DNA from 2 places in the Alteromonas sp. 5NS40-0096 genome. Region 2 is predicted to be linked to the other one. Evidence: predicted binding sites of a transcription regulator. Region 2 holds the regulator's gene; the other holds the start of a gene.
What was found. Region 2 encodes NrdR, which represses ribonucleotide reductase genes. Its sites were predicted from a motif close to AAACACNANATNTNGTGTTT; they were not measured.
Positions count from the first base shown of each region.

Region 1: nrdA (class 1a ribonucleoside-diphosphate reductase subunit alpha) is a predicted target of NrdR. The motif match lies at 12,713-12,732, and genes of this name have one in related genera.

Region 1 is NZ_BAAJLQ010000001.1:764,915-781,166, reverse strand. It holds gene AC27G9_RS03585 (HEAT repeat domain-containing protein) at 1-1,815, opposite strand, end outside; gene AC27G9_RS03580 (LysR family transcriptional regulator) at 2,038-2,910, opposite strand; gene AC27G9_RS03575 (lactoylglutathione lyase family protein) at 3,004-3,504, shown strand; gene AC27G9_RS03570 (hypothetical protein) at 3,648-4,202, shown strand; gene AC27G9_RS03565 (YybH family protein) at 4,204-4,665, shown strand; gene AC27G9_RS03560 (DMT family transporter) at 4,766-5,638, shown strand; gene AC27G9_RS03555 (helix-turn-helix domain-containing protein) at 5,679-6,374, opposite strand; gene AC27G9_RS03550 (helix-turn-helix domain-containing protein) at 6,495-7,391, opposite strand; gene AC27G9_RS03545 (cytochrome-c peroxidase) at 7,633-8,700, shown strand; gene yfaE (class I ribonucleotide reductase maintenance protein YfaE) at 8,705-8,977, opposite strand; gene nrdB (class Ia ribonucleoside-diphosphate reductase subunit beta) at 8,989-10,119, opposite strand; gene nrdA (class 1a ribonucleoside-diphosphate reductase subunit alpha) at 10,190-12,511, opposite strand; gene ubiG (bifunctional 2-polyprenyl-6-hydroxyphenol methylase/3-demethylubiquinol 3-O-methyltransferase UbiG) at 12,936-13,652, opposite strand; gene gyrA (DNA topoisomerase (ATP-hydrolyzing) subunit A) at 13,935-16,252, shown strand, end outside.
Region 2 is NZ_BAAJLQ010000008.1:111,071-127,322, forward strand. It holds gene ettA (energy-dependent translational throttle protein EttA) at 1-736, opposite strand, end outside; gene lpxD (UDP-3-O-(3-hydroxymyristoyl)glucosamine N-acyltransferase) at 952-1,971, shown strand; gene glyA (serine hydroxymethyltransferase) at 2,121-3,377, shown strand; gene nrdR (transcriptional regulator NrdR) at 3,426-3,875, shown strand; gene ribD (bifunctional diaminohydroxyphosphoribosylaminopyrimidine deaminase/5-amino-6-(5-phosphoribosylamino)uracil reductase RibD) at 3,884-5,026, shown strand; gene AC27G9_RS19365 (riboflavin synthase) at 5,037-5,699, shown strand; gene ribBA (bifunctional 3,4-dihydroxy-2-butanone-4-phosphate synthase/GTP cyclohydrolase II) at 5,725-6,825, shown strand; gene ribH (6,7-dimethyl-8-ribityllumazine synthase) at 6,891-7,367, shown strand; gene nusB (transcription antitermination factor NusB) at 7,380-7,799, shown strand; gene thiL (thiamine-phosphate kinase) at 7,851-8,816, shown strand; gene AC27G9_RS19390 (phosphatidylglycerophosphatase A family protein) at 8,816-9,301, shown strand; gene fos (fosfomycin resistance glutathione transferase) at 9,298-9,705, opposite strand; gene AC27G9_RS19400 (hypothetical protein) at 9,829-10,347, shown strand; gene AC27G9_RS19405 (NIF family HAD-type phosphatase) at 10,706-11,239, shown strand; gene AC27G9_RS19410 (macro domain-containing protein) at 11,245-11,757, shown strand; gene dxs (1-deoxy-D-xylulose-5-phosphate synthase) at 11,813-13,675, opposite strand; gene ispA ((2E,6E)-farnesyl diphosphate synthase) at 13,706-14,605, opposite strand; gene AC27G9_RS19425 (exodeoxyribonuclease VII small subunit) at 14,602-14,850, opposite strand; gene pomA (flagellar motor protein PomA) at 15,177-15,941, shown strand; gene AC27G9_RS19435 (flagellar motor protein MotB) at 15,944-16,252, shown strand, end outside.

The DNA.
Region 1 (16,252 bases), on a different contig from region 2:
AATTTCGTTACAGGGAGCTATTCTCATCGTTCCGTCTTTAGACAAGAGTATTGAACCACCTCTCAATACATTTATTAACAACTCTCTTGTCTCAACAAACCACGAAGATTGAGGAGACCCCGGTAGTTTTATCCATTCTTGTGCTGTCCAGCCACTATTTTTGTCGTAGAAAAGTTTGAAAATCATGCCACTGTTGCTTCCCAAATGTGCTAGACCCGTAGTGGCTATGATTTCATCTCCTAGTTGATAGATGTCCTCTATGTTCGCAGAGAGAACTCTGACTTTTGCGCCGTCATCGCCTATGAACACTAATTCTCCTCCCCATTCACCTCTATTGGAACCTACGAGCCATCCTCCCTCTACTCGTAGGGCCAGATCTGGAACTTGTTCTAGCGAGGTTTTGTGTTCGATTATATTTTCAGGAGTAACTTCTATCACCTCTTTACCACTAAGTATCTGGTTCGTTTCGTCACTTGCTCCATAACTTAAAACATGTGTGTCATAACTAAGGCGTTTTAAATCATCTGAGTGGTTTGTTTGATACAACTTTACGCTATTGAGTTCCTCTAGTTTTGTTAGCGGGACATTGTTGCAGATGTTTTGAGTTAAATATTCAGATTGCGTCAATGAGTAATATGAGCGGAAGTTTGACATGTTTTCCGGAACGCTTGCTTGCTCATTAATCATTTCGATCGCGTCTTTGGCTGCCATTCTCACTGGTGGATACCAATGACTATCTTGAATTAATGCAAGTGGTGCCAGCGCCTTTTTTGACTTTAAAACCGCCAACGATTGAGCAGAAAAAATACTTATTACTACATCATTGTCATTATTGAGCATTGATATTAAGTGTTCTTCAGCAATGAGATTGCCCAGGAGTCCAAGCGTTCTAACGATGACCCGCTTTAGTTCAAAACTTTCGAGTTTTAACAGCTCTAAAAGCACTGGTGCGGCAGATTTTGCTCGATGCCCGTACTTTGCAAGTTCAAATACCATGTACGGGGTAGGTTCCTTTTCTATAGCGTCTATGAGTAACTCGATACCTCTATCTGTTCCTATTCGAATGAAGGCTCTGTTTAGAGTTTGCTCAAGTTCAGGCTTTTCTTCTAAGAGACGAGTCAAGAATGGTTCAGCGCTTAACGCATCGTTTTCCATAAATGCGAGTATATCGATTGCCCCCATAATTGCATGATCAGTGATAGATGCATCAGAAATTACTTCTTTTAATGCCTGCACTAGAGAGCTTTTTTCGACTTCTAGTTCGGAAATCAAAACCCCGAAGTTATAAACGTAGTTCTCTGGGCAGTCAGCTTTGCATCGAATAAAATCCATTATAAAAGGTACGGCTCTCTCTCGCGAAAGCTTTACCGCATAAGCCTCTCCATTGTGAGGCGCACTACTTGATACTGAATACCTTTTGACGGCCTCATATGCGGCTTCTGGAGAGCTTACACGTCCAAGCGCTCTGACTAACCAAGGTGTGGTATCAATTGCCCCTTTTATGTCGGTGAGATATTTTGGATCGATTTGGTTGACGCCTTGTAGCGTATAACCAGCGAGTCTTCTCACCCCAAACGAGCGATGTTTAAGTAATTGGACGAGCATTTCAGTAACATCTGAATCCAAGCTTCGCGTCGCTTTAGCGATACTTGAATCTACCCGTGACATACCATACTTGTCTGCTTCTCTTTTTAACCCTTGTTCTATTATTGCGTTCTTGCATTCGTTTAAAGTTGAGCAAACCTTTGTTTCCGACGTTGCGTATAATGAGGTTAAAGAAAATAGTAAAGCGATAAAACGTATAAAAATCCTCAAATTTCACTTCCTAGCTGGTGCGGTTGCCCGCATTTCCATTTACATTTTTTGTCGACGAGTTGTTAACTGCTAATTGCAGGACCCAATTATTTAATCGGGAATATGATGCATCTACCTTGTCAGGTTAGCACACAACAGATGCAGAACAATTAATTGTATATGGAACCAAAACCTGTGCCAGAGAGCACGCAGTAGTCTCTAGGCTTTGCCTGTTAATTGTTTTTATTGCAATACCTCTATACAAGCGTGGATGGCGGTGTTTACGTGAGGCGGCACAGGATGATCTGAACGTTTGAGTAAGTAGATGGTCTCGCTAACACTGTGGCGAAGCGGCCATACTTTTATTCTGGTGTGATCAGCGTAGGCAGAAACCGCGTTTTGTGGCAACACAGTAAAGCCTAGTCCCTGAGCCACCGGATCGAGAATTAAGCTGATTTGATTCGAAAACCCTGTTATGGGTAGTTGGCTAAACCCATCAAACTCTTCGTAGTTTTGTGATAGAAATTGTGTCACATGGTGTCGGCCGTCAGGGTGATTGATTAATCCTAATGATAATAGTGTCTGCCAATCGGCGTGTTCTACGAAATCAGGAGTGACCAAGCAAAGCGGCGCAGTAGCGACTGTCTCGTATATCACTTCTGGTGCCAGAGGTTGCGCAGTGGTAAAACCGAAATCCGCTTTTGCGTTGATTACCGCTTGTTCCACTCCCTGATTTGACGTAAACCGGCAATCGACAACGAACCCTTTGTGTTGAGTTTGAATCGAAAGGAGAGCGGGGTAAATTGTTAAGCCAACGCTCCCAGGCAAAACAAGACTGACCAAACCGGTAAATGGATCGTCATTTTTTACTTCAAGTTCGATTTTTTCGAGTGAGGCAAGAATCGCCAAAGACGACTGATACAACTGTCGTCCCGCATGGGTAAGTGTAAATTGTTTACCGTGTCGTTCGAGTAGTGGTAGTGCGAGATGCTGCTCCAATTTCTTTATATGTTGGCTGACACCTGATTGCGTCATGTGCAGTTTTTCAGCTGTTTGAGTGAAGTGATTTGTCTCTACTAGTGTACAAAACGTTTTCAAAAAAACGGGATTAATCATAACGATTTATACTCATTTTAATAATTATAGATAATTTTACGTTATGTGTTTGAGCTTGTAATCTATTATTTCAACTGCACTACGGAGCGAATTATGAATAACGTTTACCCAAGAACCTTTTCTCACATCGGGATATCAGTGCCTGATCTAGAAAAGGCTGTGGCGTTTTACACTCAGGTTCTAGGTTGGTATTTGATAATGGAGCCAACATTGATTGAAGAAGATGACAGTGCCATTGGTGAAATGTGTACTGACGTGTTTGGGGCGGGGTGGGAAAAATTTAAAATTGCCCATTTATCAACTGGTGACCGAATTGGTGTTGAGCTTTTTGAGTTCAAGAATCAAGAAAACCCTGAAGATAACTTTGAGTATTGGAAAACTGGTATTTTTCATTTCTGTGTTCAGGATCCAGATGTAGAAGGGCTAGCAGAAAAAATTGTCGCTCATGGCGGTAAAAAAAGAATGGAAAAACCTCGGTACTACTATCCGGGAGAGAAGCCTTACCGCATGATTTATATGGAAGACCCTTTTGGCAACATTTTAGAAATCTATAGCCACAGCTATGAATTGATTTATAGCGCGGGCGCTTATTAAAAAATACACGCCGGATTCGTGTATATCGGATTTTTAAACGGTAAGATGGTGCGCTATTGAATGATAAGCTAAAGCTTTAAAAAGGCTGTAGTGTTGCTGTAAAGGAGCTTGCAATTGAACATAACGGTAGCAACTTGGTAATCGTGCTTTCCGATATTTATGGCTTGACCGAGGCGTTTAGGCGCCTTGCTCAGTCTATTCACAAAGACGCCATTGTCATTGGGCCGTATGATAGTGACGAAGTGGTATTTACGGATGAAACCAAGGCTTATACGTATTTTAGCCAGCAGACCAACGTCATAGATTATGCAGCCAAAGTTCAGTCGTTTCTTGAGAACAGCGGTAAAGCCGCTTTTATCGTTGGTTTCAGCGTTGGCGCCTCCGCCCTGTGGCACCTGAGTGCACAACACCCACAATGGATAGTCGCGGGTATAGGGTACTATGGTTCGCAAATTCGCAATGCTCTTGAATTAAGGCCTTGTGTACCAGTGGATTTTGTTTTTCCTAAATATGAGGTGCATTTTGATGTTCAAGATGTAATTGAATGTTTGCGCAAATTGAATAATGTCACAGTGTCTCAAGTCCCGTATTTGCATGGCTTTATGAACGCTCTGTCCCCGCATTTTGAACAGAGCGGCTGTATTGCCGAGATGAGCCGTATTCGTCAATTAGTGACAAATATTGAAAAGGAAATGTAGTGTGAAAGTCGAACTCAAAATGTGGATGGTGTTGGCGTTAATTCTCGTCGGTAAAAGTTCAGAGGCTTCTGATATACCTCAGACAGAACTTGAAGTTGTCGCAGCATTTGAACAACTGGTTGTTGCATCCAAACGACGAGATATCGAGGCGTATTTTGAGCTCATTGACGAAGAAAAGTTTATTGGCCTAAACAGTGATGGCACTAATTTTAACAATGCCGGTGCGCTTCGGGAGCTTGTCAATTCAGGGTTCAATGCCATAGAGCGTGTCAATTGGCTCGACTTCACCAACGTGAAGGTTTCAGTAATAGACAGCAATACTGCGATACTTGTTAATGAGTATGAGCAAACGGTGACATTGCGTTCGGGTGAGCTTGTCAATTTCAGTGGTGGAGGCACCCAAGTATGGTCAAAGCATTCTGGGGTATGGAAGTTGGTGAGCATTTCCGCAAGCAATAAGTGAATGCCATTCTATGCTCGAGCAAATTACTTGTTTTATTGAAAGAAAACACGCTATGTAACGTGTCTATTCAAGTGCCCAATTTTACACAATAGGTTGTCTTTTGAGTTTGTACCAGCAGTCCCTCATTTTACTCTCATTAATCGCATTTGCCGGGAATTCCATTCTTTGTCGGCTTGCTCTTGCAGACGAATCTATTGACCCCGTGAGTTTCAGCTTGATACGGCTCATCAGCGGAGCGCTCTTTCTAAGTGCTCTAATAGTGATGAAAGGGCAAAGCACTTGGTCAAAACCGACAACGAAAACACTAGCCGGCGCATTTTCTTTGTTTATTTATGCGTTTGGGTTTTCATTGGCTTATGTGTCATTACCCGCTGGATTAGGTGCGTTACTGTTGTTCGGTTTCGTCCAAATTAGTATGTTGAGCTGGGCGATGCTCAACAAAGAAAGGTTCAACTTATGGCAGTGGGGGGGATTTGGGATCGCCGTATTCGGAGTTACATGGTTGCTATATCCTCATTCTCAATCAGCGCAAATGCCGATTACATTCTCCTCTGTCTTTTCTATGATAATTGCAGCAGTGGCGTGGGCGGCTTACACGCTCATTGGCAAAGGGGCGCGAGATCCCATTCTGGAAACTAGCCAGAATTTTGTATGGAGTACTCCATTTGCGATGCTTGCTTTTGCTCTATGGTTCTCTCATCAGGGTGTAAATGCAAAAGCCGTGGGTATCTACTTGGCTATCGCCTCCGGAATCATAACATCGGGTATCGGGTACGCAATTTGGTATACGGTATTACCTAAGCTTAGTGTTAATGTTGCAGCGACATTGCAGCTCAGTGTGCCAGTCATTGCAGTGCTTGGTGGCGTGCTATTTCTCGATGAATCAATTACTTTTGACCTTGTCATATCGAGTACCGCCGTACTTGGTGGTATTTTTCTCGTGTTAAAAATGAAACCTAGTTCGTCTCAGTGATGCCGCCTCTGCGTTTGCATTGATTGTCTCGGTTTGGCTTTTACACGCTTTGATTCGCCGATTGTATTCGTAACATTCGCTCCATTTTACGTCTAAATGGGCGGAACCATAACTCGACAAAGCATACTGCATACAAGAGTGGTTTGGCAGTAACCGTGATAAACCAAGCCGTGTCCTCACTCATGTCACGAGCATGGACTAACAAAGTGATCGCACTGAAGAACATTGCAATTGTGCCCACCGTGTAAGCGTGTTTGATCAAAGTATGAGCTTGGCGAATTAATGTGGGTAAATTGTTAGCGTACACAGGGTAACGGACAATCCAAGACGTTTTATCAAATAGACGATAAGTCTCCCTAATGCCATTTGATACTAATGATAGGGCAACCGTTAACCCCATAACCGTGAAAAAGCTAATTAATTCCCACATTCCATTCGTGCCCGTAAACAACACAATGCACACAAAAGCCAATGCAAAGAGAAACAGGACTACTGCACCTGTCCAATCGTTGTGCATCTTGACATCTTGATTCTCATCTAGTGGTTGGCTTGCAATGTCAGCGGGAGGTACATCGAAAGCGCTAGCAAGGGCAAGTTGAGTGTCAAGAGAGCAGTTCCCGCCTTTTTCTACTCGTTGAATTGTACGTTCGCTCACACCACTCATCGCAGAGAGTTTTTCCTGCGACCATCCTCGGTGCTTACGCATGTATACAATCTTTTCTGGAGTGACTGGCATCGTTTTGTCTCCGGTATTTCTGGTGCACTAACGCTGACTTAATTCTCGATTTACCACCACGACAGTTCGCCGCCAAGTGTCCGTCAGTGAGACGTCAACCTCTAATAAATCACCTTATAATCAGTGATTGCGGTATTGGGTCGGAGTCATACCGACTTTATTTTTAAACAGTCTAGAGAAGTATTGCGGGTACTCGAAACCCAACGCGTAAGCAATGGTCGCGACGGAATCGTCTGAGCCAAGCAATAGATTTTTGGCGCGTTCAATTTGGAATTCATGGATGTTTTCCAATGCGGTTTTGCCTGTTTCAATTTTCAAACCATCACTCAAGTAGCGCGGTGTAACATTGAGCGTTTTGGCTACGTACTCGACAGTGGGAATGTGATCATTGGATATGCTTTTTAGCTGGGATAAAAAGCGTTCTCGAAGTGTGGTTTCGCCTGTCTCCATTCTTTGCTGAAATTGCCTGCGATAAAAGCGTTCAGCGTATGTCAGCAGCGTATTGAGCTGTGAAACCATAATATCCTTACTAAAGGCATCGTGATGTTGTTGATACTCCATCATTAAGGTATCGAAGACTTGCCTCACAACCATTTCTTCTTTAGGTGAAAGGTGCAATGCTTCGTGTATGGCATAGGAGAAATAACTCGCATTTTCAAGGGTAGACTGAATTGCCGTATTGCGAATAAAATCCTCATGAATCAGTATTAAAATCGCATCGGCTTTTGCTTCAATACCGTTTAAAAGCACGGTTTGTCGGGGGGAGGTGCAAATGAGACTACCCGAGCGGAAATCATACTTGGTTCTACCGTAATGAATTTCACCGCTCAGTATATGCTTTAAGCTAATCGCGTAAAAATCACTGCTAATTTCCATATTGCCATTTAAACATGCAAGACTGTCACCAGCGACATTGGCTTTTAGGACAGTAATAGAAAACTGTGGGTGTTCCGGCGCACCTAAACCCAAGAACGTATGGTAGTCGTGCAAGTTGTCAAAGTGATGTTTAGCTATCATTTTTGTTTTCCTCGTACTCTGTGCATCAGCCGTAGTGAACAAACCTGAACCGCAAAGTTTAACGAGCACTAGTATGCGTGACATCTATTGGGTTTTGAATATACAAATCCGCAAAAACATTATACATAACTGCTCAACACAAGACGTATAACAAGACTACGTCGACGACACAGTGTTGCCTGACATTTTTGGGACACCCTATGTGAGACGCTATCTGCTCGTTGTTTCTTGAGGAATGGTAATGCGAAGCTTATATATTGGTGTGACATTGGTGTCGCTGTTAAGTGGGTGTAATGACGACGGTATTCCAGCAGATCCTGTGTTGAGAGATTATTCGAGTACATTTACCCCTTTGCCAAGTGAGTCGATTTACCCTGAGAGTAATCCTTTCTCAGTGGCAAAATCGGAACTGGGTGAGTTGTTATTCTGGGACCCGATTCTTTCGGGCGATCAGAATGTCGCTTGTGCAACATGTCACCATCCAGACTTTGGCTGGGCTGACGGGCGTCAAACATCAATTGGTTCTGATGGTATTGGGTTAGGGCCGAACCGATTTGGAAATCAACTAACCGACATGCATTCACCGACGATTTTGAATGTGGCGTTTGCGGGGTTGACAGTGAATACAGTAACAGAGGATTTTGAATCTGGTGGCTATTTTTGGGATTTAAGAGCCAACACGCTAGAGGCTCAAGCACTTCAGCCGATATTGAGCGATATCGAAATGCGTGGTTTTAATGTGAGCGAGTCACAGATTGTAGAGGAGGTGCTGACAAGGTTGAAGTCGAATCCCGAGTATGTGCAACGATTTACCGACGCGTTTGGGGGAAGCGACCCAGTTACTATCGAAAACCTGGTAAAAGCGATTGCCACCTTTGAACGTCAAGTCGTCTCAAACCAAACTCGTTTTGATGCGTTTTTAAGTGGTAACACGTCGGCGTTAACAGAAGCTGAAATTATTGGCTTGAACAAATTCATCGACGGGGGATGTGCACGGTGTCATTCAGGCCCTATGTTAGCGGACAATCAAATTCACGAGGGTGAAAGAGTTGTAGGGGAGCAAGTTGTCCGAACACCAACGATGCGTAATTTAGCGATAACAGCGCCTTTTATGCATGATGGTTCTCGTTTGTCGCTACGCGATGCAATTGCCGCTTATGAGGACCGCGGTGACCTACAGGTTACCCTTGGTGAGGGAGATTTTGGCGATATTGAGAGGTTTTTAAACACGCTTGATAGCACTGGGTTTTATCGGCACATTCCCGACACCGTTCCAAGTGGACTTCCAGTAGGTGGTGACATTCAGTAGCGGATTACTGTTGTACTTTAATCTTGATATTTGAAGAGGGGACGCAGCAGCAAGGGAGGACTTCGTCATCATCAAAGTAGGCTAGGGGATCTGTGGTGTATTCTACTTCCCCCTCTACGAGGGTAGAACGACAGGCGCCACAAAACCCTTCTCTGCAGTGATAGTGGATGTGTATACCATTATCCTCCAGGCTCTCGAGCAATGTTTTGTTTTGAGTAGCATCTATGCTTCCCACATCAATAATATCGATGTGGAAAGCATCATCTGATTTGCTCATGAATGGGGTGTTTAGAGTTCGAAGTCTGCGAAATCTTCTTCACTGACAGCTGCATCAATTTGCCCAACGAGATAAGAGCTGATTTCTGACTCTTGTGGTGCAACTTGTACATTGTCTGAATTTAAGTAGTTATTCATCCAAGGAAGGGGATTACTACTAATATCGAAAGGCTGACCCAAACCGATAGCTGCCATGCGTTGATTTGCGATATATTCAACGTATTGGCAAAGGATGTCGCGGTTAAGACCGATCATTGAACCGTTCTGGAACAGGTAATCTGCCCATTCTTTTTCTTGCTCTACCGCCTTCATGAAGATTGCCAACGCTTCTTCTTTACACTCTTCTGCTATTTCTGCCATTTCTGGGTCATCTTTGCCCTTGGCCCAAATATTGAGGATGTGTTGAGTAGAGGTTAAGTGAAGATTTTCGTCACGTGCAATCAATCGAATGATTTTCGAATTGCCTTCCATCAACTCGCGTTCTGCAAAAGCAAAGGTACATGCGAAAGACACGTAGAATCGGATCGCTTCAAGTGCGTTGACTGAATTCATGCACAAATACAATTTCTTCTTCAGTTCGCGTTTTGTTACCAAGTAGGGTTGGCCATCAACTTCGTGCGTGCCTTCCCCACGTGTTTGCCACAACTGCGTTGCAAGAATAAGGTCATCGTAATACTGAGAGATGTCCGTTGCACGGCGTTTGATTTCGTCGTTAACAACGATATCTTCAAATATATCGCTCGGATCGCTAAACAGGTTTCGCAAAATATGCGTGTAAGAACGAGAGTGAATCGTTTCGAAGAACGACCAAGTCTCAATCCAAGTTTCAAGCTCGGGCAGTGATACAATAGGTAGCAGCGCGATATTCGGGCTACGGCCTTGTACCGAATCCAACAGAGTTTGATACTTAAGGTTAGAGATAAATATATGCTTCTCTGACTCAGTCAAACCTTGAAAGTCTACGCGATCTTTCGATACGTCAACTTCCTCTGGTCGCCAGAAGAAACTGATTTGCTTTTCGATTAACTTCTCAAAAATTGAGTGCTTTTGCTGATCGTACCTAGCAACGTTGACCGGATTACCGAAGAACATTGGCTCGGCCAAAGGATTAATGCTTTTTTGGTTAAATGTTGTGTATCTCATCGACTGACCACTTTAAAACGAATCGCTTGTTATAGGAGTTCTTGCTGCGTTTCTCAATTTGGGGTGCATGCTAAATTTTGCATGCACCGCCTTCACAACCATCATCTTCTTCAATCACAACCTCTTGCGCTTGAGGTTGTTGTGCTTGTTGTTTTACTTCAAGTGAAGAGGCATCAGCTGCACCATCACGCGTGTTGTGATAATAAAGCGTTTTGACACCGAGTTTGTACGTTGTCAGCAAGTCTTTTAACAACAACTTCATTGGAACCTTGTTGTTTTCATACTTGCTTGGGTCGTAACTAGTGTTTGCCGAAATAGTTTGGTCCACAAACTTTTGCATAATACCCACTAGCTGCAGGTAGCCGTCATTTGACGGAATATCCCACAACAACTCGTATTTGTCTTTTAAGTTTTCGTAATCTGGAACGACTTGTTTCAGAACGCCATCTTTACTCGATTTAATACTGATATGGCCACGTGGTGGTTCAATACCATTTGTTGCATTTGAGATTTGCGATGAGGTTTCTGAAGGCATCAAGGCAGACAGCGTAGAGTTACGCAAACCGTGCTCTAATATGTCCTTTCTCAAGCCTTCCCAATCGTAATGCAGAGGCTCATTGCAAACTTTGTCCAAATCTTTTTTGTACGAATCAATCGGTAATACGCCCTGAGAATAGGTTGTCTCATCAAACTTAGGACATGCCCCTTTCTCCTTCGCCAAGTTGTTCGACGCCTTCAGCAAGTAGTATTGCATCGCTTCAAATGTGCGGTGGATAAGCCCATTTGCACTGAAGTCGGAATACTTCACACCATTTTTGGCGAGGTAGTAAGCAAAGTTAATAACACCAACACCTAGCGTACGACGATTCATGGTCGCGTGGTACGCCGCTGGCACCGGATAATCTTGATAATCCAATAGGCTATCGAGGGCTCGTACGGCAAGATCCGCTAGCTCTTCGAAATCGTCTAAAGACTCGATGGCGCCTAAGTTAAATGCTGACAATGTACATAATGCAATCTCACCATTCTCGTCATTAACGTGTTGCAATGGCTTGGTTGGCAGGGCAATTTCTAAGCATAAGTTGCTTTGACGAACCGGTGCCACTTCAGGGTTGAACGGGCTATGCGTATTACAGTGGTCGACATTTTGGAGATAAATGCGACCTGTGCTAGCGCGTTCCTGCATGAACAAGCTGAACAGTTCCATCGCTTTGATGCGTTTCTTGCGAATGCTTTCATCTTGCTCGTATTTCACATACAAGGCTTCAAACTTGTCTTGGTCAGCGAAGAAAGCATCGTACAGTCCTGGGCAGTCAGACGGGCTGAACAATGTGATGTAATCGTCTTTCATCATGCGCTGATACATGAGCTTGTTAAATTGCACACCATAATCGAGGTGACGCACACGGTTTTCTTCAACACCACGGTTGTTCTTGAGTACTAGTAATGACTCGACTTCCATATGCCATAGCGGGTAGAAGAGGGTAGCTGCACCGCCGCGAACACCACCTTGCGAACAGCTCTTAACCGCTGTCTGGAAGTATTTATAAAACGGAATACAACCCGTGTGGAATGCTTCACCACCGCGAATGGGGCTACCAAGCGCACGGATACGGCCTGCGTTTACACCAATACCTGCGCGTTGGCTAACGTATTTTACAATGGCGCTTGCAGTAGCATTGATAGAATCAAGGCTATCACCAGTCTCAATCAGGACACATGAGCTGAACTGACGAGTTGGCGTACGTACACCTGCCATGATTGGGGTAGGTAGAGATAGCTTAAAAGTCGAAGCCGCGTCGTAAAAGCGCTTAATGTAATTCAGTCGCTCGGCTTTTGGGTACTTAGCGAACAGACACGCCGCAACCAAAATATACAAGAACTGGGCACTTTCGTAGATTTCACCCGTTACGCGATTCTGGACTAGGTATTTTCCTTCTAGCTGCTTAACCGCTGCATAGCTAAAGTTCATGTCGCGCCAATGGTCAATATACTCGTCCATTTCCGCAAATTCAGCCTGCGTGTAATCGGCGAGTAAGTGTTCATCGTACTTGGCCATTTCGACCATTTTCTTAACGTGATCAAATAGAGCTGGTGGCTCAAACTGGCCATACGCTTTTTTGCGAAGGTGGAAAATGGCTAAGCGAGCGGCTAGGTATTGGTAATCTGGTGCGTCCGTTGAAATGAGATCTGACGCAGATTTGATCAATGTCTCGTGGATGTCTTCAGTTTTGATACCGTCGTAAAACTGGATCTGAGCTTTGATTTCAACCTGTGAAACCGATACGTTATTCAATCCTTTGGCGGCCCATTCTACGACCTTGTGAATTTTATCCAGATCGATGGATTCTTTTTCACCATTACGCTTGGTGACGTATAGATTATTATTCATTGATACTGACCATGTTGTCTGTTAGCGCTTGAAGCGTGGGTTTGTTACCCATTTTTTTGTTTTGCTATCTATTTTAAGCACTTGTGTGTGTGCAAATATCCAAACGCACGATCGCGATCTAATGTTGTTGCGTTTTTATGACAGATCGTTGACAGAAATGCGTCGGATAAGACACAAGATAGTGAGGTTTTGATCATATTGCAACCCAATATCTGGTGCTAAAACCATCGATCTGGGGCGGTTAAAAAATAGGTTAGTACTGACTCACCTAACAGCAATCAAATTTCGCCATTTTTAGCGAATGCAAGTAGTTTTAATGCAATAAAAAAACAAAAAATTATTTTGCTTGTCTTTCTAACGAAAAATGGTTAAGGGGAAACATCTAGTGTCTATTTTGATAAGGCAACACTAGATGTTGTGTTTGTTACAGTGCGGGCTCGCAATGTAACAAATAGTTCACATCGATATTCGAGTCAGATAAATAGAAGGTTTGATTCAAAGGATGCATGTGCAAGCCAGTCGCATGCCTGGTTAGTAGATCGGCGCGATCTGCCATATCGATCAGTTCGGCGGGCTTAATAAAACGTTCGTGTTGGTGTGTGCCTTTGGGAACGAGATTCATGATGTACTCTGCACCCACTATGGCAAACAGATAAGACTTGATATTGCGGTTCAAAGTGGAAAAGAACACATGCCCACCCGGTTTTACGAGCTTCGCACACGCAGCGACGACGGAAGCTGGATCAGGCACATGCTCTAACATCTCCATGCACGTGACGACATCAAATTTACCTTCGTGGCTTTGCGCGTAGGCTTCCGCAGTCGTTTGCTCATAATTCACTTGAATGCCGGACTCTAACCCATGCAGCTTTGCCACTTCCAGCGAAGCTTCTGCCATATCAATACCGGTGACATCAGCCCCCATCTTCGCCATAGCTTCGGCCAGAATGCCACCACCACAGCCCACATCTATTGCAGTTAACCCATGTAAGCCACCTGTGTGTTGTTGTATAAAATCAAGTCTTAGTGGGTTGATGGCATGAAGTGGTTTGAATTCCCCTTCCATATCCCACCAGCGGTTCGCTAATTCAGCGAATTTGTTGATTTCATTGTGGTCTACGTTTTGAGTGCTAGTTTCCATGGGCGCTACATTTATTGTTCACGTTCTTATATAAAGAAGGAAAGGTTAACTCAGATTGACACTTATTGGCACGGCAAAAGCGAAATTTGATGACTGGTTGCGCGTTTTTTCGCCGCTTGTCGAGATCCGCGGCCGATAATCGCATTAAGCGCTACATTATTTGTAATACTGGTGGTAGTATCAAGTGTTACACAACGACCCATATAAAGAGTGTGAGGGCGCAGAATGTAATCCATCTCTGTTCTTCGCGCAATAAACCAAGATAAAGGGACTAACCAGTTTATGACTGATAACGCTAACGAAATACTCCCCGTTAATATAGAGGAAGAACTCAAAACGTCTTACCTCGATTATGCGATGAGCGTTATTGTTGGGCGCGCCTTGCCCGATGTACGTGATGGCTTAAAACCGGTTCACCGCCGCGTTCTGTTCGCCATGAACGAACTTAAAAACGACTTCAATAAACCATACAAAAAGTCGGCTCGTGTAGTCGGTGACGTTATTGGTAAATATCACCCGCACGGTGACTCAGCGGTATACGACACTATCGTTCGTATGGCACAGCCGTTTTCTCTTCGCTACATGCTTGTTGATGGCCAAGGTAACTTTGGTTCGATTGACGGTGACTCAGCGGCGGCAATGCGTTACACCGAAATTAGAATGGCCAAGATTGCCCATGAGTTATTGGCAGACCTTGACAAAGAAACCGTTAATTTCGTACCTAACTACGATAACCAAGAGCAGATCCCAGAGGTATTGCCTACCAAGGTGCCAAACCTTCTTGTAAATGGTTCTTCCGGTATCGCCGTTGGTATGGCAACAAATATTCCTCCGCACAACCTAACAGAAGTTATCAACGGTTGTATTGCGCTTATCAACAACCCTGATATGGCGATTGATGAGCTGATGGAATACATTCCCGGTCCCGACTTCCCGACCGCCGCATTGATTAGTGGCCGCAAAGGTATCGAAGAAGCTTACCGCACAGGCCGAGGCAAAATATACCTGCGCGCGAAAGCGGAAATCGAAACGGACAAAAATGGCAAAGAAACGATTATCGTTCACGAAATCCCATACCAAGTTAACAAAGCGCGTCTGATTGAAAAGATCGCTGAACTGGTAAAAGAAAAACGCATTGAAGGCGTTTCTGCGTTGCGGGATGAATCTGATAAAGACGGTATGCGCATCGTTATTGAAGTGAAGCGCAACGAGTCAGGTGAAGTGTTACTGAACCATTTGTATGCCAATACCCAATTGCAGACGGTATTCGGAATCAATATGGTTGCGCTAGATAATGGCCAGCCAAAGATTTTTAATCTTAAAGAGGCACTAGAAGCCTTTGTACTGCACCGCCGCGAAGTGGTCACCAGACGTACTGTCTTTGAATTGCGTAAAGCTAGAGACCGCGCTCACATTCTTGAAGGCTTGGCAATTGCTCTGGCGAATATCGACCCGATTATCGAGTTGATTAAAGCGTCTCCTAGTCCAGCGGAAGCGAAACAGGCGCTTGTCGCTCAAGGTTGGAATCTTGGTGATGTATCAGACATGCTTGAACGTGCCGGTGACGATGCAGCACGTCCTGATTGGCTAGAGCCTGAGTTTGGGATCCGCGACGGTAAGTACTATCTGACCGAACAACAAGCTCAAGCGATTCTAGACCTTCGTCTGCACAAGCTTACTGGTCTAGAACACGAAAAAATTCTAGACGAATATAAGCAATTGCTAGACATCATCGCCGAGCTGCTTCACATTCTGGCTAGCGCCGAGCGCTTGATGGAAGTTATCCGTGAAGAGCTGGAAGCTGTGCGTGATGAATTCGGCGACGAGCGCCGTACTGAAATTACGGCGGCAAGCCACGATATAGATATTGAAGATTTGATCGAACAAGAAGACGTTGTTGTAACCTTGTCTCGTGAAGGTTACGTCAAATATCAGAAGCTAAGTGAATACGAAGCACAGCGTCGTGGCGGTAAAGGTAAATCAGCTACCAAAATGAAAGAAGAAGATTTCATTGAAAAGCTGTTAGTTGCTAATACTCATGATCATATCTTGTGTTTCTCAACCCGAGGCCGATTGTATTGGCTCAAGGTTTATCAGTTACCATTGGCGAGCCGCAATGCGCGAGGCCGCCCAATAGTGAATATTTTGCCACTTGAGCAAGATGAGCGCATCACCGCTATTCTTCCAATTAAAGAATTCGAAGAAGGCAAATATGTGCTGATGGCTACGGCAAACGGTGTGGTGAAAAAGACCGATCTAAGTTCATACTCACGTCCTCGTTCTAGCGGTATTATTGCACTCAACTTAAATGATGGCGACGAGCTTATCGGTGTTGACATCACTGATGGTAACGATGACATCATGTTGTTCTCAGATGCGGGTAAAGTTGTTCGCTTTAATGAGAAGCAAAAAGACGCTGAAACGGGTGAAGTTAAGCGCGATCCTGAAACCGGTGAAGAGCTTTATGCACTTCGTGCGATGGGGCGGACTGCGACGGGTGTACGTGGTATTAAGCTTCAGGACGGGCAAAAAGTTGTCTCTCTCATCGTGCCGAAAGGTGATGGTGCTATCCTGACTGCGACCGAAAACGGTTTCGGTAA
Region 2 (16,252 bases):
AAGAGTAGTTGCCTTCCCACGGTATACCATGGCCGCGGTCAAGTTCTAAGATCCACCCCGCCACATTGTCTAGGAAGTACCTATCGTGGGTAATCGCGACGACGGTGCCCTCATAGTCATGGAGGAAACGCTCTAGCCAAGCCACAGATTCAGCATCTAAGTGGTTGGTTGGTTCATCGAGTAGCAGCATGTCTGGCTTCTCAAGTAGTAAGCGGCACAGCGCTACACGTCTGCGTTCACCACCGGAAAGCTTCGATACATCAGCGTCCCAAGGCGGCAGGCGCAAAGCATCGGCAGCACGCTCTAATGCGTTTTCGAGATTATGCCCATCTTTTGCTTGAATAATAGCTTCGAGCTCACCTTGCTCTTTGGCCAATGCGTCGAAGTCTGCATCTGGTTCCGCATAGGCGGCGTAAACTTCGTCCAAACGAGTGATGGCATGCGCTACATCGGCAACGGCTTCTTCGATATTCCCGCGGACGTCTTTGGATTCATCCAGTTTCGGCTCTTGGGGCAAGTAGCCGATTTTAATGCCGGGCTGAGGACGAGCTTCACCTTCAATTTCAGTATCAACACCAGCCATGATTCGTAGCAGCGTTGATTTACCTGCGCCGTTCAAGCCCAGCACGCCTATTTTTGCGCCAGGAAAAAAGCTGAGAGAGATATCTTTTAAAATATGACGATTGGGAGGAACGATTTTACCTACCCGGTGCATTGTGTATACGTATTGTGACATGACATGTCCTTGAATAAATAATGGCGTATTTTACTTATCTGCTATTGGTATGCCAGTCTCATACCGCAATTCACAGCGTTATCTTTTGAAGTTGTTGTAAATTTAGCCATTTATTGAAAAATCACCAAGATAACACCATATGCGACAGGACGATGTCTACAAAATACAGTAGGATCAACCTAAACAATGAAACACATACAGAGGATTTGACGGCTATGGGACACAAGTCATATTCACTCGCTGAACTTGCTAGCCATGTCGGTGGCGAAGCCAAAGGTGATGAAAATACAATTATCCAAGGGGTGGGGACGTTGTCGAATGCGGCTAGCAATGACATATCATTTCTCACCAACCCTAAATACAAAGGGCAATTGCAAACGACAAAGGCGGCTGCAGTAATCCTTAATGAAAAAGCCGCCGCGGACTATGAGGCAACGGCTTTGGTTCATGCAAATCCTCATGCCGCATTTGCACGCATTGCCCAGTTGTTCGATACCACCCCTGTATTGGCAAGCGATATTCACCCTTCTGCAGTCGTTCACCCGTCGGCAAAAATAGGTGCAGGCGTTGCATTAGGGGCAAATGTGGTTGTTGAAGCGGAAGTTGTTATTGGTGATCACTCGATAATCGGCGCCAACTCTTACATCGGGCATCAAACGACGTTGGGGGAAAAGTGTGTCATTAACCCGAACGTGACCCTATATCACAACGTAAAATTAGGTAATCGAGTTAAAGTACACAGTCAGAGTGTGATAGGTGCAGACGGTTTCGGTTATGCCAATGATGCGGGTACTTGGATTCCTATCCCACAGACCGGAAGTGTTGTAGTGGGGGATGATACGCAGATTGGTGCTTCGACAACTATTGATCGGGGGGCAATCGAAGATACCGTTATTGGCAAAAATGTCATTATCGATAATCAAGTACAGATAGCGCACAATGTCATCATTGATGACCATAGCTGTATTTGTGGTTCAACGGGCATTGCTGGTAGCTGCCATATCGGTAAATACGTTGTCATTGGTGGTGGGTGTGGAATAAATGGTCACATCAGTATCTGTGACAAAGTACAAATTACCGGTTACACCATGGTTATTGCCGATATTACAGAGCCGGGCGTTTATTCATCTGGGCAACCAGCGATGAAGAACCGAGACTGGTTGAAAAATGCAGCTCGCCTGCGCAGTATCGACAGTGTTATTCAACGAGTCAAAGCCCTAGAACAAACCAAATAAGCGGGTATTTTCGATGATCACAATCGGTTTGCTGGGCGTACCAGTAACGATTGTGATAAATCAGCCACAAATCAGTATACATAACGGCCAAAATGACTAGAATAGGCCTTCGATTTATGCCATCTGTAACTCGCAGTTAAGGAGCCCCCATGTTACCTCGCGAAATGACTATTGCCGATTTTGACCCAGAATTAGCCGCCGCAATGGCGAAAGAGACGGAGCGCCAAGAGCATCACATTGAGCTCATCGCTTCAGAAAACTATTGCAGCCCACGAGTTATGGAAGCACAGGGTTCTCAACTTACCAATAAATACGCTGAAGGTTATCCGGGTAAGCGTTACTACGGTGGTTGTGAGCATGTTGATATCGCCGAAGATCTCGCGATTGAAAGAGCGAAACAACTTTTTGGTGCAGAATACGCCAATGTACAACCTCACTCTGGCTCACAAGCCAATGCAGCAGCCTTTATGGCGATGTTGGCAGCGGGAGATACGGTTCTTGGTATGAGCCTATCAGAAGGCGGCCACCTTACTCATGGTTCGCACGTAAATTTCTCTGGTAAGACATACAAAGCCGTTCAATACGGTTTGAACCAAGAAACTGGCGAAATTGACTATGCGCAAGTTGAGGCGTTAGCAGACGAACATCAACCTAAGATGATCATTGCAGGTTTCTCTGCATATTCAGGTGTTGTAGATTGGGCCAAATTCCGTGAAATTGCTGACAAAGTCGGTGCTTTCTTGTTGGTCGATATGGCTCATGTTGCGGGCTTGGTTGCCGCTGGCGTTTATCCTAACCCGTTACCTCACGCACACGTTGTTACGACGACAACGCATAAAACCCTTGCTGGTCCTCGCGGTGGATTGATTCTATCTGCGTGTGGTGATGAAGATTTGTACAAGAAACTCAACAGCTCAGTGTTCCCTGGTAATCAAGGTGGACCTTTGTGTCATGTGATTGCAGCGAAAGCAGTGGCATTCAAAGAAGCCCTTGAACCAGAGTTTAAAACGTATCAGCAACAAGTTGTTGTGAACGCCAAGGCAATGGTTGAAGTCATGCAATCTCGTGGTTACAAAATTGTATCGAACGGCACAGAAAATCACTTGTTCTTACTTGATTTGATCGACAAAGACATCACAGGTAAAGATGCAGACGCTGCGCTGGGTCGTGCGAATATCACGGTAAACAAAAACTCGGTTCCTAACGATCCTCGCTCTCCCTTTGTCACCAGTGGTTTGCGTATCGGTAGCCCGGCAATTACGCGCCGTGGTTTCGGTACGGAAGAAGCGAAGCAAGTTGCATCTTGGATTTGCGACGTATTGGATAACATGGGTGATGAGAGTGTCGTCGAGAGAGTTCAAAGCGAAGTGGTTGCACTTTGCGCTCAATTCCCTGTCTACGCTTAAATACCTGCCGGGGCGGCGTCCACCGCCCCTTTAATTAAGAGGGTATATATGTTTTGCCCATTTTGTTCTGCTCAAGAAACCAAAGTTATTGATTCTCGTCTTGTCGCTGAAGGACAACAAGTTCGTCGTCGCCGCGAATGTGTGATTTGCCACGAAAGGTTTACCACCTTCGAAGGCGCAGAGTTAGTGATGCCCAGAGTGATTAAGCGAGATGGTTCTCGCGAACCCTTTAATGAGGATAAGTTGAGGGCAGGGCTGCAACGAGCGCTTGAAAAACGTCCAGTCAGTACCGAACAAATCGAAAAATGTGTGTTGGGTCTGAAATCCGCACTGCGAGCGACGGGCGAACGGGAAATCAGCAGCGAGCTATTAGGTAACTTGATAATGGATGCGCTGAAAGAACTCGACAAAGTCGCTTATGTGCGTTTTGCATCCGTTTATCGTTCGTTTGAAGATATCCGAGAGTTTGGCGAAGAAATTGCGAAACTCGGCGATTAACCCATCCTATGGAAAATAACCCTCACATGATGAGTGACGAATTATGCCAAGATGAAACTTGGATGCTACAAGCACTCGCTATTGCCAAAAAGGGCCGATATACCACTACACCTAATCCAAGAGTAGGATGCGTCATTTTAGATAAAAATGCTAAAAAGGTAGGTGAGGGGTTCCATATTCAAGCGGGTACTCCCCACGCCGAGGTGCATGCACTTCGTATGGCGGGTGATAAAGCTGCGGGTGGCACGGCCTATGTTACACTCGAGCCCTGTAGTCATTACGGGCGAACGCCTCCCTGTGCTGATGCTCTCATTGCTGCGTCATTGTCACGGGTTGTGGTCGCGATTAAAGATCCCTTTGAGCAAGTTTGCGGACGCGGTATTGCCAAACTTGAAAATGCCGGTATCGAAGTGCGCGTAGGCGTATGCGAAACGCAAGCTCGAGAATTAATTCAAGGCTTCTTGAAGCGGGTCGCTTGCCAAAAACCTTTTGTAACGTTAAAGCTGGCTGCCAGTTTAGATGGCAAAACGGCGCTTTCCAATGGGGTAAGCCAATGGATAACTGGGCCTGAAGCAAGAAAGGATGTACAACGTCATCGCGCACAAAGCTGTGCTGTATTGACGGGGTCAGGTACCGTGATTGCCGATGATCCAAGTTTGTTAGTGCGCTCTGAGCAAGCTGAATTTGACGACTATCCTTTAGCGCACGTACGCCAGCCCTTGCGCGTTATTGTCGATTCTGAAAACGCTGTGCCTAGCGACAGAAAAATGTTTCAGGATGGGCACCCTATATGGCTGGTAAATGCCAAAAGTCGTCCCCATATACCTTCACAAAGTGTATCTCAATTCACTATTGGCAATGACAACGGCAAAGTAGATTTACCGAGGCTAATGCTTGAATTGGGCTCGAATGACATCAATGATGTTTGGGTCGAAGGCGGCGCTGGGTTGGCTGGAGCACTGCTTGAAGCGGGTGAAGTCGACCAACTTATCGTGTATGTCGCACCAAAGATACTCGGGCACCACGCCATGCCCCTTGTGCAATTACCCGATATTACCTCATTGTCGGACGCGGTTAACTTGTCTTTAGTGAATCAAGAGACCCTAGGACAAGACATCAAGTTGACGTATCGCGTTGAACGAAACAAGTAAAGAGAATGCTATGTTTACTGGAATTATTGAAGCGTTAGGAACGATTACTAAGCTGGAAAACCGCGGCCACGATATCCGTTTAACAGTGGCGACTGGTAAGCTCGATATGAGCGATGTGAAAATGGGCGACAGTATTGCAACTAACGGTGTGTGTTTAACCGTTGTAGACTATGATGATAGTTTTTACAGTGCAGACGTTTCTGCAGAAACGATACGATACACAGGGTTTGCAAACTACGCTGTCGGTAGCCAAGTCAATTTAGAAAAAGCGCTGCGCGCCGCAGATAGATTAGGCGGCCACATTGTTTCAGGTCACGTTGATGGTGTCGGAGAAATCTCTCGCATCGTCAACCAAACAGACTACGTTGAAATTTGGGTCAAAGCGCCGGATGAATTGGCTAAGTACATCGCACATAAAGGCAGCATTACAGTGGACGGTGTAAGCTTAACCGTCAATGACGTCAATGGAAGCGAATTCATGTTGTGGATTATCCCACATACACTACAAGAAACGGTACTGGGCACGTACAAAGCGGGTACCAAAGTGAATTTGGAAGTCGACGTGATCGCCCGTTATTTAGAGCGCCTTATGTTGGGCGACGATGCGGCAAAACCCATGTCAAAAGGTATCGATATGGCCTTTTTAGCGGAAAATGGTTTCTTAAAAAAATAACTCTACCCTACGAATACGAAAGATTATGGCATTAAATAAAACTGAAGAAATTATTGAAGATATCCGTCAAGGCAAAATGGTTATTTTGATGGATGATGAAGACCGTGAAAATGAGGGGGACCTCATTATGGCGGCGGAACACGTGACACCTGAAGCCATTAATTTCATGGTGACACATGCGCGGGGTTTAGTCTGTCTTCCTATGACTCAAGAGCGTTGCAAACGTCTCAACTTACCGTTAATGGTTGACAACAACGGCGCTCAGTTCTCAACCAATTTTACAGTGTCAATAGAGGCCGCAGAAGGCGTCACGACTGGGATTTCAGCGGCTGATCGTGCAACGACAATCTTAGCTGCAGTGGCCAAAGATGCCGAGGCGGCAGACATAGTGCAACCGGGTCATATTTTCCCGTTGATTGCGAAAGAAGGTGGGGTGCTCAATAGAGCCGGCCATACCGAAGCTGGAGTTGATTTAGCGCGTCTAGCGGGTTGTGAACCAGCGGCAGTTATTGTGGAAATACTCAATGAAGACGGTACGATGGCGCGTCGACCTGAACTCGAGGCCTTTGCTGAGAAACACGATATTAAGATTGGCACAATCGCCGATATGATCGAGTACCGCAACCTCAATGAAACCACGATCGAAAAAGTGGCCCAGTGTGAACTACCCACTGAATTCGGCACGTTCGAACTGCACACTTTTAAAGACGTCATAGATAACCAACTGCACTTCGCGCTGAAAAAAGGCGAGGTGTCTCAAACAGAGCCAACCTTGGTTCGTGTCCACTTGCACAATACTCTCAGTGATTTGTTGGGGTCGACTCGATCTATCAATCGCTCGATGACTTTGCCACAGGCGATGCAGCGCATAGATGCAGAAGGTGGTGTATTGGTGTTACTTGGCAACGAAGAGAATATTGAGCATCAAGTTAAACGCTTTGCAGCAGAAGATAGTGGTGAACAGCCAAAAGGTGCCACTTGGCAAGGCTCATCACGCACGGTAGGGGTGGGTAGCCAAATCCTAGCCTCAATGGGTGTGACGAAAATGAAATTATTGAGTAAACCAGTGAAGTACCACGCACTGTCAGGTTTTGGCCTTGAAGTGGTAGAGTACATTCACGATTAACGAATACATTGGGTTTCTGCGCAGTTGTGCTATACTGCGCGCCGTTTTTTATTAGGGGTAATACCATGCAAGTGATCGAAGGTAATATCAGAGCGACTGGAAAGAAGTTTGCAATCGTAGTGTCTCGCTTCAACAGCTTTGTCGTTGAAAGCTTACTAGAGGGTGCACTAGACACGTTAGAGCGTCACGGTGAAGTCAGCGACGACGACGTTACACTAGTGAGAGTACCGGGCGCATATGAGCTACCTGTAGCTGCCAAAAAACTTGCGCAAAGTGGTAAATTTGATGCAATCATCGCGTTAGGCGCCGTCATTCGCGGTGGCACACCGCATTTTGACTTCGTTGCGGGTGAGTGCAACAAAGGACTAGCGCAAGTGTCTTTAGACTTTGGCATTCCTGTATCATTTGGTGTGATTACCACAGACTCTATTGAGCAAGCGATCGAACGTTCAGGCACAAAAGCTGGCAACAAGGGTGCGGAAGCAGCTTTGGGTGCGCTTGAGATGGTTAACGTAGTTGCTGCTCTAGAAGAGCTTAATTAATAGGTGAATTGAGTGAAAGTGTCTGCACGTCACAAAGCTCGCGAGCTAGCGCTTCAAGGCGCATACTCGTGGCAAATGAGTAACAATGCTATCGATCAGGTAGAGCTAGCATTAGCGACCAGCAACGATATGCAAAAAGTAGATATGGCTTATTTTCAAGCATTATTGCGCGGTGTTGCACACAATGCGTCGAAACTTGATGAGACAATCAAGCCGTATCTTGGCCGTTTGCCTGAAGAGCTAGATCCAATCGAGAAAGCTATTTTACGCTTAGCGACATTCGAGTTGACTGAGCGCATGGATGTGCCGTATCGCGTGATCATCAATGAAGCCATTGAGCTTGCGAAAGACTTTGGTGCAGAAGAAAGCCATAAGTTTGTCAATGGTGCGCTTGATAAAGCGGTGAAAACTCTCAGACAACACGAACGTTAAGTTCGTGTTGTTGTCTATTCTCAAGTAACTCTCCTAACGCTGGTTTAATCCGTGAAAGAATTTGATTTAATAGGGCGCTATTTCGCTTCTGGTGGCCACCAACGCAAAGACGTCGTTGTAGGCATTGGTGATGACTGTGCCATCACGAAGGTAGCTGAAAATCAGCAGCTCGCCATCACCACTGACACATTAGTCGGCGGTGTACATTTTCTCGAAAATGCACCGGCTAGATCGGTTGCCTACAAAGCAGTAGCAGTTAACTTGAGTGATTTGGCAGCCATGGGCGCCGAACCCGCTTGGATTAGTTTGTCGCTCTCCATGCCGAGTGTTAATGATGTTTGGCTAGAAGAGTTTGTGTCTGGCCTTTATGAGTTAACGCAGTACTACTCTGTGCAATTAATTGGCGGCGACACGGTCAAAGGGCCAATGTCGATGACGATCACCGCCCAAGGTTTTGTGCCTCCGGGTAGTGAATTAAAACGCAGTGCCGCCAAGCCGGGTGATTGGATCTATGTCACTGGGTCATTGGGCGACGCTGGTGCTGGCCTAGATATCCTCAAAAATACCTTGGACGCGACAACGGAAAACAAAGAGTATTTGGTCAATCGTCACTTGTATCCGACGCCTCGAGTGATGGCGGGAACGGCATTGCGTCGTATCGCCAATGCCTGCATCGATGTATCAGATGGTCTGCTCGCTGATCTAAAGCACATTCTTGATGACTCGGAGTGCGGCGCGACAATCCACGTTGACCGTTTGCCGATTTCCAATGCGCTGTTTGAAACAGTTGATGCAAAAGTGGCCTACGATTATGCACTGACAGCAGGTGATGATTATGAGCTCATTTTTACCGTCGATGAAGAACAGCGTGGCAACCTTGAAACCACCCTCGCGAACGCCAATGTGCAAGTAACGTGTATTGGCCAAGTGAATGGTCACAAAGGCAATATCGACACTTTGCTTTACAAGGATAAATACGCTGTCGAATCCGGCATTGGCTACGAGCATACCTTTTAATGAAACCGGCATTGCGTGAGAAAGTATCCATGCTCAACCCAACGCATTTTTTTGCCTTGGGTTTTGGCAGTGGATTGATTCCCGCAATGCCAGGTACCTTTGGTTCCCTTGCGGCATTGCCTTTACTGTTTGGTATGCAATATTTACCGACAGTGGGGTTCGTCTTGGTAACGCTTTTGGCTTGCGTTATCGGTGTCTACTTCTGTGGTCGAACGGCACGAGATATGGGTGTACATGACCATGGTAGTATCGTTTGGGACGAAATTGCGGGTATGATGATAACGTTCCTACTGGTCCCCATTACGTGGCAGACACTCTTGATTGGTTTTGTCTTGTTCCGTCTTTTCGATATCCTTAAACCATGGCCAATCAACGTGATTGATCAGCGAGTCCACGGCGGTACTGGTATTATGTTGGACGATATCATTGCGGGCATCATGGCTGCTGGTGGTTTGTTCCTAGTCAATACCACCTTACTCGTTTAGTCCATCCAAACCAAACCCTCGTATGGTGCGCTTGTTAAGCTCTCCAATCTAGATTGTAACGACCCTACATGAATTTCTAGCTTATGACCATCTGGGTCGAGTATGTAGATTGACTGGCCTTCGCTGCGGTTCTCTTTCCATCGTTTGACGCCAAATTGTTCGAGACGCTGTCGCATCGACAAAAAGTGCTCGGGTAAAACATCGAATGCGATATGCGTGTAATCGTCAGTTTGACGGCTTAACGTTGGGCTTAACGATAAACACAGCCACAATTCCCCTGAACTCAAATAAGCGCCTTGCCGCCATTTTACTTTGCCAGTAAAGCCCAATACATCGATGTAAAAATGCAGCGAGCGGTGTAAGTCCGAGGTGGACAAGGTAATGTGGTTGAGTCCATTTAACATAGAAAGCTGTCACTTATCTTTTTCATCTTTACAGTTTAATGATAATCGTTATCATTGCGACCCTGGTAGGCTGACTTATCAGCCAAGCAATAAAAAGTAGAATATAAATAGAGGGGAGACGCAATGGCATCAGCCAAATTTCATATGGATTTTAGGAAGTACCATCGATGGCTGGGCTTTTTTCTCGCAGGAATTATGGCCGTTTATGCCATAAGTGGTGTACTGCTTATTTTTCGCCCTACTGATTTTATGAAGTATGAACAACATAAACAGCTCGAGCTCGCGCCCGCGTTGACGGCGGAGAGTGCGCTGGAAAAAATTCGCATGCGAGGCCTGAAAATCGAGTCTGAGACGACGACGAATGTTACCTTTAATCGCGGTAACTACGATAAATCGACAGGAATGGCGATAATTACGGTTACTGACTATCACCCAGTATTGTCAAAGATGGTCAAACTGCACAAAGCAACCAATAACAGCCCTTTGTTCTGGTTGAACATATTCTTTGGCGTTGGATTATTATTCTTTGTCGTTTCGGCATTTTTGATGTTTCTACCCAAGTTACCGATCTACAAAAATGGCCTTAAGATCGCAGGGGTAGGGGCGCTTGTTACCGTGCTAGTTGTACTGTTTGGTTCTTAAACGGTCATCTTCTTGACAGCAAGGCTCCTCAAGGGGCCTTTTTTGTGTGCGAAACAGATAGTCACTTTCGCCTAATTCAAAGATATGAGCGTATGATATCACGGTACCATTAACGGTAATGGGATAGGTTGGATGTGAGGAAAGTTATCGGTTTGAGAGAGCTACCTTATCAAACCAGGGTTACACTTCATAACGAAATAGTAGCCTCGAAAGAGCGATATCAGCTTCGAATACGGCGTCTGGCCAAATGGCGTTTATTACTGCTATGCGTAGCAGTAATCGGCTATAGTGTGCGGCAACGATGGATTGAATCAACACAAGGGGATGACGTATCAAGAGTGCAAAGAAACTATTAATTTTGGATATCGATGAGACCTTGCTTCATGCTAGCGAGACTCCTTTGGAGTTTACGCATGATTTTATTGCGGGTCAGTACTTTGTTTATCTAAGACCTTATCTTCAGTTGTTTCTAGAATTTGCCTTTCAACATTTTGATGTTGCGGTTTGGACTTCATCTAACGAAACCTATGCCAATCATGTGGTCAGCCGAGTTTTTCGAGACGGTATGTCTCCACGATTTGTGTGGTCAAGACACCGTTGTACGACTAAATTCGACCCAGAGACTTGGCAATACGACTACATAAAAGACCTCAAAAAAGTGAAGCGAAAAGGCTTTCCCCTCGCATCTGTCATTATGGTGGACAATACGCCGAAGAAATTACGCAGAAATTATGGGAACTTAGTAACGGTTAAATCTTTCTACGGTGACCAAAGAGATGAAGAGTTACTGTATTTGATGCCATATTTGGAAGAGCTTGAAAAGGTAGACAATATCCGTTCAGTGGAAAAGCGCGGCTGGTCAGCGCGGCAAAATTTAAGCGCAAAAGGGTAAGGTGAATGAAGCATATTAAGGTCATCTTTGGCGACATCACTAAAGCCAATGAAGATTGTATTGTGAATGCCGCCAATCCGAAAATGTTGGGCGGTGGTGGTGTTGACGGTGCTATCCATAAAGCAGCCGGAAGCAAGTTGCTAGAAGCATGTAGGAAAGTAAAAAGTATCGATGGTATCCGCTGCCCGTTTGGCGAGTCTCGGATTACGGATGCAGGAAACTTGAACGCTAAGTTTGTGATTCATAGCGTCGGTCCAATTTATCGCAATGAAGACAATCCAGAGGCTGTGTTGCATTCGGCTTATCGTAGTGCATGTGAATTGGCACTGAAAAACCAATGCCAGTCCATTGCTTTTCCGGCGCTGTCTTGTGGTGCCTATGGTTATCCCCATGAAAAAGCAGCGCGAATAGCGTTAGAGACTTGTGCAAAATACCCGAGTCTACGAATTGTATTTTTTATCTATGACAAGTCATTACTCGATGTTTTTTCACGAGAATATAAAAAGGTTTTCAGTTAAAAGAGGCAAAAAAAAGCGAGAGTGAATAACTCTCGCTTTTGTGTTTTTGATTTCTCTAGTTTAGAAAGGCGCGGACCTGTGCAACGATACCATCACCATCGATTTGATGCTCGGCGTACATTTCTTGTTGCGTGCCTTGCAATATAAAGGTGTCTGGCAAACCAATGTGTTTGATTTGAGTTGCCCATCGCTGGCTGTGAACAAACTCACTGACGGCACTGCCGGCACCGCCCATAATACATCCGTCCTCGACAGTGACGAAAGCATCATGGTCAGCTTGTAACTGCATCAACACCTCGGTATCGAGGGGTTTAACAAAACGCATGTCGATTAGTGTCGCATCCAGTGTCTCTGCCGCCTCTTCTGCGTAGGGCAACAAGGTACCAAAGTTTAAAATCGCGATACGTTTACCCTCGCGCATAGTACGGCTTTTACCAAGCTCAATGGCTTGCATCTCTGTCTCTGGTGTTATGCCTTTGCCCGCTCCTCTGGGGTAACGAACAGCTGCAGGCTGACCGGCGATATGCCCTGTATAAAGCATTTGGCGGCACTCGTTCTCGTCCCCTGGAGTCATCACTATCATATTGGGGATACAGCGCAAAAAGGCGATGTCAAAGGCACCTTGGTGTGTTGGCCCATCGGCTCCTACAACACCGGCTCGGTCTATTGCGAACAAGACTGGAAGGTTTTGTAATGCCACATCATGGATCAGTTGATCATAGGCCCGTTGCAAGAACGTGGAATAAATCGCAACAACGGCATTCATTCCATCTTTGGCAAGGCCTGCGCCGAAGGTTACGGCGTGTTGCTCTGCGATAGCAGCATCGTAGTATTGCTCTGGAAACTGTTGCGAAAACTTCACCATGCCAGACCCTTCGCGCATCGCAGGAGTGATAGCCATCAGTTTGTTGTCTTTTGCTGCCATATCACATAACCAATCACCGAATACGGCTGAATAGGTTGGCTTTGCGGCTGCGGCTTTGGGTAGCACTTGGTCAGCTGGATTGAACTTAGGGACCGCGTGGAACTTGATCGGATCTTTTTCTGCTTCTGGGTAGCCTTTCCCTTTCTTGGTAACAACATGCAGTAGTTGTGGCCCTTTGAACTTACGCATGTTGCGCAATGTATCCACCACACCGTTTACATCATGACCGTCAATAGGCCCAATATAATTGAAGCCCAGTTCTTCGAATATGGTTCCGGGTACAACCATGCCTTTGATATGCTCTTCGGCACGGCTAGCGAATTCTTTTATTGGCGGAACATTGCTTAGCAGTTTTTTACCGCCATCGCGAATGGAATTAAACAAATCACCAGTGAGAAGGCGCGCTAAATGGCTGTTTAATGCGCCGACATTTTCAGAAATAGACATTTCGTTGTCGTTTAAGACAACAACCATATCTTTGTCTATATCACCAGCGTGGTTCATGGCTTCAAACGCCATACCAGCCGTCATAGCGCCATCACCAATTACAGCAACGACCTTTCGACCTGCATTTTCTTTCTCTGCCGCAACAGCCATACCTAATGCGGCACTTATCGACGTCGAAGAGTGGCCTACGGCAAAGGTGTCGTAATCACTCTCTGGCGGCCAAGGAAAGGGGTGTAGCCCATCTTTCTTGCGTATTGTAGACATGCGCTCGGCACGGCCAGTTAGAATTTTGTGTGGGTAGGCTTGGTGGCCAACATCCCAAATCACGCGGTCGAAAGGTGTGTTATACACATAGTGCAGCGCTACGGTGAGCTCGACTGTGCCAAGCCCTGAAGCGAAATGGCCACTACTTTGACTGACCGATGCCAACAGATATTGACGCAACTCGTCAGAGAGCGTTTTTAATTGTTCTTGTGGCAACTTGCGCAACTCATCGGGCGTTGGCGCAAGCGACAAAGTAGGGTAGTGGGATAAATCTAAAGTCATTCTTTTTTCTAAGCAATAAAGGCGACCAGCCTAATGGTCTCGTTTTACCATAAGGTCGCAAAAAGCTAATAAGTTATCGATATTGTAAGGCAAAGCACGTAATGCTTGTAGTGATTGTTGGTGCAACTGGTTTAATTCTTTTTTTGCACCATCCAATCCCAACAGGGCAGGGAATGTACTTTTCCCCAGTTCCTGATCTGAACCTTGGGGTTTGCCCAATCGTTGCGTGTCGCCAGTCACATCCAAAATATCATCTTGTATTTGGAAGGCCAAACCCATTGCACGGGCAAAACCTTGCAACGCTGACCTTTCGTCTTCCTTAAGATTTGGGCTGACTATGGCAACCATATCAACACATGCTCTTAGTAGTGCACCTGTCTTCATGTTGTGTAGTTGTCGTAAGGTTGCGATATCAATGGTTTGGCCCGTGGATGCTAAATCAATAGCCTGGCCGCCACACATACCGAGATAACCACTTGCCGTCGCCAAACAACTGATCAGTTTAGCCCTTTGTGCGTTGCCATAATCTGACAGTGGTGTGTCGGCAATATGACTGAATGCGAGTGTTTGCAACGCATCACCCGCTAATATCGCCGTGGCTTCATCAAAAGCAATATGACACGTCGGTTTACCACGTCGCAAATCGTCATCATCCATTGCCGGCAGGTCATCGTGCACCAGTGAATAGGCGTGAATACATTCAATGGCGGTGGCAATGGCGTCAGTATCACTCTCGGGTACTGATAGACACTGCCCTACCAATTTTACTAACAATGGACGCATGCGCTTACCACCTACTAGCAACGAATATGACATTGCTTCTTTTAAGGTAGGTGCCACATCAGGCAAGGAAGACACTAGCTCATCAAGTCGCTTGTCTATATTGTTTCTTACAGATAGGTGAAAAGCGGAGAGTTGGTTCTCTGTCATAGTTCACTTGCGCTGTTGTCAAAGTCCTGTAGCGCTTCACCATTTTGATCGGCGAGTAATGTTTGCACTTTTTGCTCAGCCGCCTGCAAAGCTTGGTGGCTCTGTTTCGAGAGGGTTACGCCTCTTTCAAACTTGGCCAGTGCGTCGTCCAGTGGTAAATCACCGTTTTCCATTTCTTTAACAATCGATTCTAGCTCGGCTAATGACTGTTCAAAAGTCTGGGGTGTTTTAGTTCCATCACTCACGATAGAAAGTCCTCAAATCAAACTGTGACGGGCACATTAACTGAGGGGCGGGAAGGGGTCAAATGGTTTGTCATTTTAGTCTACATTCACTGCTTTTCTGGCGTTTTGCCACACACAATAAGTGCAATTTGACTCGTTCATTGTCTAAAAAAAGCGAATCAAATGCGATTGAGTTGTACTTTTTCATCACTCAGGTACGTTTTTCAAGAGGATCGGTTATAGATTTTTACGCAAATGCCGATAATATAAAACAATCTGGAGTAAATGGTTGTGTGTAGACTACATTTTAGTCAACACATGTCATCGGGCAATATGAGGATTAAGGCGTGGATTTAGGAACCGTCATAGGTATGTTGGGCGCGATTGGTTTTGTCGTCATGTCTATGTTGATGAGTGGCGAGTTAGGGATGTTTATCAATATTCCGTCAGTCCTCATTGTATTCGGTGGTAGTTTGTTCGTGGTTCTTTCCCAATACACTCTAGGTCAGTTTTTTGGTGCTGGTAAAATCGCCGGTAAAGCGTTCATGTTCAAAATTGACACACCGGAAGCACTCATTGAAAAAATCGTAGAAATGGCTGATGCCGCGCGTAAGGGTGGGTTTCTTGCACTCGAGGAAGCCGAAATAGACAATGCTTTTATGCAAAAAGGTGTAGACATGTTAGTGGACGGCCACGACGTTGATGTCGTCCGCGAGACTATGGCCAAAGATATCTCAATGACCACTCAGCGCCACGAATTCGGCGCCACCATCTTTAAAAATATGGGCGATGTCGCGCCTGCCATGGGGATGATCGGTACCTTGATTGGACTGGTTGCCATGTTGTCGAACATGGATGACCCTAAAGCCATCGGGCCAGCAATGGCCGTTGCCTTGTTGACAACACTATACGGTGCTTTCTTTGCAAACGTTGTTTGTTTGCCAATGGCAATTAAGCTAAACAACCGAGCAGAGGAAGAAAAAATCAACCAATCTCTGGTGCTTGACGGCATTGTAGGTATAGCCGATGGACAAAACCCGAGAGTTATTGAAGGGATCTTGAAAAACTACCTAGCGGAAAGTAAACGCGGGGCTACGGGCGAGGAAGAATAGGTATGGAAGACGAATGCCCCAAATGTCCCCCCGAAGGCCTTCCCGCGTGGATGGGGACGTTTGCCGATTTGATGTCATTGTTGATGTGCTTCTTTGTACTTTTGTTGGCGTTCTCCGAAATGGACGTACTCAAGTTCAAACAAATAGCAGGCTCGATGAAGTTTGCATTTGGTGTACAAAATAAAATAGAAGTTAAAGATATCCCCAAAGGCACCAGTGTCATAGCAATGGAATTTAGACCTGGACGCCCCGATCCAACACCAATAGAGACAATTCAACAGCAAACCATTGAAATGACGCAGCAAATGCTG